DNA from 2 places in the Peribacillus simplex NBRC 15720 genome. Region 2 is predicted to be linked to the other one. Evidence: predicted binding sites of a transcription regulator. Region 2 holds the regulator's gene; the other holds the start of a gene.

Region 1 (4,436 bases), 370 kb from region 2:
ATGATGCATTGAACATCAGCATGAGCTTCTGGAGCTAATTCCATTGCGGAAATGAACCATTTTGGAAGCTCTTCTGTATCGGCTTCTGGATGACGGTCCAAGTATTCCTGTACAATGTCAGCCTTAACTTCAATGAATTTACCCAGACGGCCGCTGCGGAAATACGTGAAGGAGAAATATGGTTCAAGACCTGTTGATACCCCAACCATCGTTCCTGTGCTTCCTGTAGGAGCCACTGTCAATAAATGAGAGTTACGGATGCCATGTGCAGCAACACTTTCCCTGATATCTTCCGGCATTTTTTCCATAAATCCGGTTTGTGTAAACCGCGTTCTAAGCTCCTCGGTTTCTTTGTCCGTTGACCCGATCAAGAACGGGAAACTGCCTTTTTCTTTAGCAAGTTCCACGGAAGCCCTGTAAGCTGTAGTCGCAATCGTTTCAAACACCTTGTCAACCAGGATATTTCCTTCTTCAGAGCCATATTCCGTTTCACAGTAGATCAACAGGTCATGCAGACCCATTACACCTAGTCCAACCCGTCGCTCTCCCAGTGCCTGTTTTTTGTTTTCATCCAAGAAATAAGGAGTTGCATCAATGACATTGTCCTGCATACGCACACCGACTTCGACGGTCTGCTTAAGTTTCTCGAAATTAACCGTTTTGCTATCTTTATCAGCCATTTCAGCCAGATTGACTGCCGCAAGGTTACATACTGAATATGGGGCCAATGGCTGTTCGCCACAAGGGTTCGTGGCTACGACTTGTTGACCGTATGCTTTGGCATTCGTCATTTCATTAGCATTATCGATAAAGAAAATACCTGGTTCAGCAGAATATGTTGCACAAATGTTTATTAAGTTCCAAAGCTCTTTAGCTCGGATTTTACGGTAAACACGGACTTTGTGACCCATTTTCTCCCATTCACGAACATCTCCGACTTTATGCCATTCTTCATTGTAAATGGCCATTTCTTCGGCATTATAGCTTTCAACATCAGGAAAACGCAATTCGTATTCAGCGTCTTGTTCCGCCGCTTCCATAAATTCCTTAGTCAGGCAAATCGAAATGTTGGCTCCAGTCAGGAAATCCGAATTATGGACACTGTATGTTCCTCCTGTACGGATCTTTTCCTCTGCATCCCTAATGATTTTCTCGCTGAATCCACCTTGGCCAGGAATCTCCTTATAATTGATGATCCCTTGATACATAGCCGTTTCCTGTTCAGTGTGCGGCGTGAATTTCAATTTATCCGTCGCATATTTCTTGATGGCTTCATCTTTAGTGTTTTCCACTAGGTAACGCAGAATCCTTGGATTTTGCATTTTAGAAATGATGAACTCTGCAATATCAGGATGCCAATCAGCAAGCATGATCATTTGCGCGCCGCGTCTGCTACCGCCCTGTTCAACAAGATGCGTCAATTTCGCAATATCGTCAAGCCATGACACTGAACCCGAGGATTTTCCATTTACGCCTTTTGCCAGAGTGTTTCTTGGACGCAGTGTCGATCCGTTCGTACCCACTCCGCCGCCGCGGCTCATGATTTCCATCACTTGTTTCCTATGTTCTGAAATCCCTTCACGTGAATCCGGTACGAATGGCATTACATAGCAGTTGAAATAAGTAACATCCGTATTGGAACCCGCACCGTATAATACTCGGCCTGCCGGAACAAAATTAAGGTTCTTTAATTCTTCATAGAATTTATTGAACCATTCCGTTCTTTTTTCTTCCGTGGTTTCCACTGATGCCAAGCCCGTTGCATTACGTTTCGCAATTTGTTCATAGTATATTTCAAGCGGCTTTTCGATTATATCCAACGGACGGTTTACAATCCCCGACTCCACTTCTTCCGGATTATCCAATACGCCACGGAATTCTTCATCCACCAATACCTTGGCTTTTTTTGTTTCCCAATCTATTTCAACGATGTAACCGAGACCCCTTGCCGGGAATTTCGGATCTTCCTTAATCGTCAACACGACGAAATCGCCTGCCGAGAGTGTGATTTTTTCAGTATCCTTAAAAGAATAGCGGTCAAGCATGACTAGACGGGACACTCCCTTATGCGCCATTTTCATATCAGCAGTTACAGGGTGAACCTGGGGAAATAAAGAAATATCCTTATTCAACCTTTCTAGATCAACCTTTAAAGCTTCTTTTATTACAACCGACATAATTCCCTCTCCTTTATATGTTTCAAGATCCGTTCTTGCTGCCGCAAAAATCCTTATGTAGCCTTACATGTCCGTTTCGCTTAACAAGTACCCTAAATTTATCATAGCGAAACTCAAAAATCAATATATAGTGTTGCATTAAATATTTCAACTACTATATATTGTGTTTGTTTTGAATAACTTTTAATTTTGTCAAACGGTAAATCAATTAATATAGTTAGCAAAAGGGAGGAAAATGTCGATTTACAATAATTTTTCATCAGATTTCAATTAATTTGGACCTTGCTTTTTCCCCATCCCTTTCAGGGCTTATCCCTGCAAGGGAAAGCTTATTTGGTCAAACAAATCTGAAAAATCTTTTTTATTATCCACTCTAATTATCCGGCTTCGTCTATCTCATAAAATTCCATTCATCGCTTTCATATTTGCTTTCTGCAATGTCCTTAACTTCCAGCAATTGCTTTTCGGTGAGGACGTATGGCTCTAAATCGATCGAAAGTCCTTCGGCAAAACCTTTTTCAAAAGCTTCTTTCGCTTCAGGGATGGTAACCTTTCTTCCGGCAACGTCATTTATGGCCACAGCTTTATTTTTTAAGCTTTTTTGCATTCTCTCTTTAACCCTGTCATTTGAGAATTTAAATACGCTAAAGAGCTTTTCATCATCAAGTTCAAGCAAAATGGCCCCGTGTTGAAGGATGACGCCTTTTTGCCTGGTTTGAGCGCTGCCAGCAACCTTCCTGCCCTCAACGACCAGTTCATACCAGCTTGGAGCATCAAAGCAGACGGAAGACTTGGGCGCTTTTAAAGCCGCTTTTTCCTGCTCGGTTCGAGGCACGGCAAAATAAGCATCCAATCCAAGATTCCTGAACCCCATTAATATCCCTTCAGAAATGACACGATATGCTTCAGTAACGGTAGTTGGCATTCCCGGATAGGATTCTGAAACGATTACGCTATAAGTCAATTCATGCTCGTGCAGTACCGCTCGTCCTCCTGTTGGTCTGCGAACAAAACCAAGGCCCTGCCTTTTGACCTCTTCCATATCAATTTCCGATTCTGCCTTTTGAAAATAACCAATCGACAATGTCGCTGGATCCCAGCCGTAAAAGCGTATGATTGGCGGAATTTCCCCTTTGCTTTGCCAGTTTAACAGTGCTTCGTCCAGCGCCATATTAAAAGCCGGTGAACAATACCCCGAATCTATAAAACCCCATTTTTCTTTAGTCATCCTTACCCCTCGTTTCAATAAACTGTTTTTCAATACCCCACAAAAAACTCACATGTAGTAGTTTAACAGACTTTAACACTCTAAAAAAGAAAGTGCTATCAAGTCGATGAAGAATTTGATGAAAATTCTTTTTGATTATTGGGTAAAGCAATTATATAATAAAGATTGTCTGTATTCGTTAAGGTAGAAGGGAGTTTTTATGTTTGGAAATATTATATACACTGCTCATCATCTTAGGAGTGGTTATTGCGTATTCACTTTTTAATTGGTACCGCCAGCGTAAAATCGTTAAAACATTAACACAGGACGAATTTATCGCTAACTACAGAAAAGTGCAGCTAATCGATGTGCGGGAACCGAATGATTTCGATAATGGTCATATCTTAGGCGCAAGAAACATCCCTATGACTCAAATGAAAACCCGCTTGGTCGAAATTAGGCCGGACAAGCCTGTATATTTGTACGCTCAAAGCGAAATCATCAGCGGCAGAGCTGCAGCCATGTTATACAAAAAGGGCTACAAGGAACTTTTTCACCTAAAGGGCGGTTTCAAAATGTGGACCGGGAAAATCAAAGCAAAGAAATAAGACCCCATCTCCGCATGGGCTCTTTTTAATTAAAAAGCCTTCATGTACTTCATGCGGGCTCTAGGAAAATGAAAGTTAATTGTTGGACTTAAATGAATTCTTACATAACGAAAAATCCCCGCCGGCAGGCAGGGATTTTTTTCGTGTAAGCTATCAATCTAGGCTTGATAACGCAGAACAGGTTTTCTTGCAGCAAGAGTTTCATCAAGCCGCTTTATAACAGTTGTATGCGGAGCTTCCTGAACGATTTCCGGGGTTTCTTCCGCTTCCTTGGCAATCTGGATCATCGCATCGATGAACGCATCCAGAGTTTCTTTTGACTCGGTTTCAGTCGGTTCTATCATCATTCCTTCTTCCACGTTCAACGGGAAGTAAATGGTTGGAGGATGATACCCGAAATCCAGCAATCTTTTGGCTATATCGAGAGTCCTTACCCCCAATTTC
Region 2 (4,436 bases):
GGAATGGTCTTTCGGAGACGGAGGCACTTGCCAGGATCAATTCACAAATGCCCTTGGCTGATAAAAAGGTCTTAGCGGATGCCGTCATCGATAATAATGGAGACATTAATGAAACGAAGAGGCAAGTGAAGTCCGTACTTAGCGAATGGCATGTCATATAAGTGTGATAAAAAGAAGAAACCACCCGGTTTCTTCTTTTTATGTTAAAAAATAAGAACTATCCGCATTTTTATTAGCACAATTCCATTGAATTATGTTATACTAATTACATAAGAGAGGTAATAAGTATAACATTAATATTTTCTGGAGGGTCCGAACAATGAATTCAAGAATAGCGATTAACGGATTTGGGAGAATTGGAAGAATGGTTTTCCGAAAGGCCATATTAGATGAGAGTTTGGACATTGTTGCCATTAATGCAAGCTATCCAGCTGAAACTTTAGCACACTTACTAAAATATGATACGATACATGGTAAATTCGACGGTATCATTATAGCGGAAGATGATTCACTAGTAGTGAATGGCCGCCGAGTAAAACTAATAAATAACCGCGATCCAAAGCTATTGCCTTGGAAAGAGATGAACATAGATATTGTAATTGAAGCCACGGGCAAATTCAATGATCGTTCTAAAGCGGCTCTTCATTTAGATGCAGGAGCAAAAAGAGTTATTTTATCAGCGCCGGGTAAAAATGAAGACGTTACCATTGTAATGGGAGTAAATCAGGAAGTGCTGGAAATTGACAAGCATTTCGTCATATCCAATGCATCTTGTACAACCAACTGTCTTGGACCGGTTGCAAAAGTGCTTGATGAAAAATTCGGCATAAACAACGGTTTAATGACAACGATACATTCTTATACAAATGATCAAAATAATATCGATAACCCGCACAAAGACTTAAGACGTGCCCGTGCCGCTGCGGAAAGTATCATTCCTACGACTACAGGAGCTGCAAAAGCCATCTCCCTAGTGTTGCCGCAATTAAAAGGCAAGCTTCATGGAATGGCATTACGCGTACCGACACCTAACGTATCTCTAGTCGATCTTGTTGTGGATTTAAACTGTGATGTCACCATTGATGAAGTGAACCAAGCCTTCATCGATGCTTCAGAAAATGAACTCAAAGGAATTATGGAATTCACGATGGAACCTTTAGTTTCCAGTGATTTCAAAACGAATCCTCACTCTGCAATCATCGATGGTTTGACGACGATGATGATTGGGGACAGGAAAGTGAAAGTCCTTGCATGGTATGATAATGAGTGGGGTTACTCCAACCGGGTAGTGGACCTTGTGAAATTGGTTGGATCCGAGTTGAAAAAAACTTCCGAAGTCGAATTATCAGTACAATAATGAAAAAATCGAGCCTGCTAAATTTTTTTTAGCGGGCTATTTTTAATTCAGTGATTAATCAATTTCTGGCTGCCTTAGGGCGCTGAATAAACATGAAATCAGAACTTGCTCTTCTTTGGAACCTTCGCTATATCCCTATTACATATAAAGTTTATCTTTCCAAAAATTCAATTTGGAGTTGCAAAAAAAATTCAAACCATATATACTATGAATCGTGAACTTCTTCAAAAGCGGTTTGCATGATGGCTACTTAAAGGGTTAGGACCTCTTTGGACTAACTTTCCCCCGTGGTAGTTATCAGAACTTATTTTTAAATCATGGTAAGGGGGAAGCTTAATATGGAAACAGCTTACACTATGGAAACAATGGGTAGACATGTCATTTCTGAACTTTGGGGTTGTGACTTTGAAAAACTGAACAATATCGATTTAATTGAAAAGATTTTTGTTGATGCTGCTTTGAAATCAGGTGCAGAGGTACGAGAAGTAGCCTTTCACAAATTTGCTCCACAAGGGGTCAGCGGGGTTGTCATCATTTCTGAATCACACTTAACGATTCACAGTTTTCCAGAACACGGCTATGCGAGCATCGATGTCTATACATGCGGTAACTTGGATCCGAATATTGCGGCAGATTATATTGCAGAAGCTTTGAATGCGCAAACACGTGAAAACATAGAATTACCACGTGGATTAGGTCCTGTACAAATGAAAAAAGCCAATATAAGTGCCCTATAAAAAACACGTATACACAGAGATGCCATGGGTGCATCTCTTTTTTAATGCAATGAATTGGCAGTCTGCTTCACTTTATAGGAGAGGATTGCCTTGTGGCACAAAGACTTTGACGACGGTGCTTCAAGGGCAGAACAAAAAGTGCCTGCTGCTGGAAGTTACACTTTTTACTTGTACTGACCGTTCCTTTTAATATAAGATTAAGATAGAGAAGTAATTCCTTGGGGAACATTTAGATAGGGGAGTCCTACATAAAATACGGAGCTGATAATGATGAAATGCCCGTCATGTCAATATAACGGAACAAGAGTGCTCGATTCCAGGCCAGTCGATGAAAGTAAATCGATTCGACGACGCCGTGAATGTGAGGCATGTGGTTTTCGATTCACGACATTTGAAAAGGTGGAGGAAACACCGCTTATTGTAGTGAAAAAGGGCGGGACACGGGAAGAGTTCAGTCGTGATAAAATCCTGCGTGGCTTAATCAGGGCTTGCGAAAAACGTCCGGTTCCCTTGAAAGAACTAGAGCAAATTACCAGTTATGTAGAGAAAGAACTACGCAACCAGGGCATAGCGGAAGTGAAAAGCGACAGTGTCGGCGAAATGGTAATGGACAAGTTGGCAGAAGTCGATGAGGTTGCCTATGTAAGGTTCGCATCCGTCTATCGGCAATTTAAAGATATCAATGTCTTTATTGATGAATTGAAAGATTTAATTAATAAAGAAAGAAAGTAGAGCTGAAGATTTACTTTGGCTCTTTTTTCACTACATCTTTTGAAAGGTTTGAATGGAGATGTCAATGCATTGGCAAGAATTGCTCCCAGCGGATTCATATTTGGTCTCATCTGCGGGGCTGCTTCATGATTATGATCGGAAAATACTTACCCGACTATATCAACCTCTTATTGGACCTATCTGCATAAGCCTATATATGACGTTATGGAGTGAGTTGGAGGAAAACAGGCTATGGTCGGAAACCTCCTCGCATTATCAATTAATGAATACCATCGGTCTTAAGTTAAGTGATATTTACGAAGCGCGCCTTTTACTTGAGGGAATCGGCCTGTTGAATGTATATAAGAAATCGAAAAATGAATCGAAGGAATTTATCTATGAGTTAAACCCGCCGCTTTCCCCTCAGCAGTTTTTCACGGATGGAATGCTGAATATTTACTTATACAAAAAAATCGGTAAAGCGCAATTCAATCGATTAAAAAGATTCTTTTGTGATGACCATATCTTAACCGATCAATATGAAGGTGTGACTAAATCTTTTGTGGAAGTATTCTCATCAGATCATTTGGACTCTTTATATGTAACGGATGAAGCGAAAAACGAATGGAAACCGATGCCTGAACAGCAATTCATCGATCGGACGGAAGGCGTCGAGCCATCGGGGTTTGATGACTTATTTGATTTTGACCTGTTATTTGCCGGAATGAAATCCTCGATCGTACCGAAAAAGGCCTTTACTCCGAAAATAAAAAGTACGATTGCCAAACTTGCTTTTTTATATGGCATTGATCCGCTGGAAATGCAAAAACTAGTAATGGATGCCGTTTCATTGGATGATGAGATCGATGAGGAAGTGCTTAGAAAGGCGGCAAGGGACTGGTATCAGATCGAACGGCAGGCTGATATGCCTTCACTTGTCAATCGGGTGCAGCCGATTCGTGAACGGACACAAAAGGAAGAACCGAAAACACAGGAACAAGAGTTAATCCGTCATTTGGAGACGATTTCTCCAAGGGAGCGGCTGATGCAATTGTCTGGCGGTGCAGAGCCATCAAGCGGTGATTTGAAAGTGGTTGAGGGCGTGATGATCAATCAAAAGCTGAATCCGGGTGTCGTCAATGTCTTGATTGAATATGTCATGCTCAAAACGGATATGAAGTTTACGAAGGGCTATGTGGAAAAGCTGGCGGGCCATTGGGCACGGCTAAAGGTTTCTACGGTCGTCGAGGCGATGGAACTAGCTAAAAATGAACATAGGAAATATCAGGACTGGGCTCAAGGAAGCAGGAATGCTAAGGGCAGCCGGAAAAAGGCGATACGGGAAGAAGTGGTTCCGGAGTGGCTTGAGAAAAAAGAAGAAGCACAGCAGGAGCAGAATGTAGATCAGCCTGAATTGAACGCCCAGAAACTCGAGCTTCAGGAGAGATGGAAGCAGTGGAAAGCTGGAGGTGAAATGAACGATGGAAAAGATTAATAGATCCCTTAATAAATTGGCCAATACAAACCAATTTCAACAGCGTTATGAAAAGCTGAAACAGGAGATTTTTGAAGACGAACAAGTGCGGTTATTTTTGAATGCCAACAGTTCGACGGTCACGAATGAAATGATT

What was found. The regulator NrdR, encoded in region 2, represses ribonucleotide reductase genes. The targets are predictions, from matches to a motif close to AACACNATATATNGTGTT.
Region 1: the regulator NrdR is predicted to act here: its motif matches at 2,328-2,345, upstream of BS1321_RS21760 (vitamin B12-dependent ribonucleotide reductase).

Annotation. Positions count from the first base shown of each region.
Region 1 is NZ_CP017704.1:4,500,150-4,504,585, reverse strand. Features, by position in the region: gene BS1321_RS21760 (vitamin B12-dependent ribonucleotide reductase) at 1-2,177, opposite strand, end outside; gene BS1321_RS21755 (lipoate--protein ligase family protein) at 2,569-3,405, opposite strand; gene BS1321_RS21750 (rhodanese-like domain-containing protein) at 3,609-3,992, shown strand; gene gcvPB (aminomethyl-transferring glycine dehydrogenase subunit GcvPB) at 4,151-4,436, opposite strand, start outside.
Region 2 is NZ_CP017704.1:4,130,197-4,134,632, forward strand. Features, by position in the region: gene coaE (dephospho-CoA kinase) at 1-161, shown strand, start outside; gene BS1321_RS19930 (glyceraldehyde-3-phosphate dehydrogenase) at 320-1,357, shown strand; gene speD (adenosylmethionine decarboxylase) at 1,714-2,094, shown strand; gene nrdR (transcriptional regulator NrdR) at 2,365-2,826, shown strand; gene BS1321_RS19945 (replication initiation and membrane attachment family protein) at 2,885-4,300, shown strand; gene dnaI (primosomal protein DnaI) at 4,287-4,436, shown strand, end outside.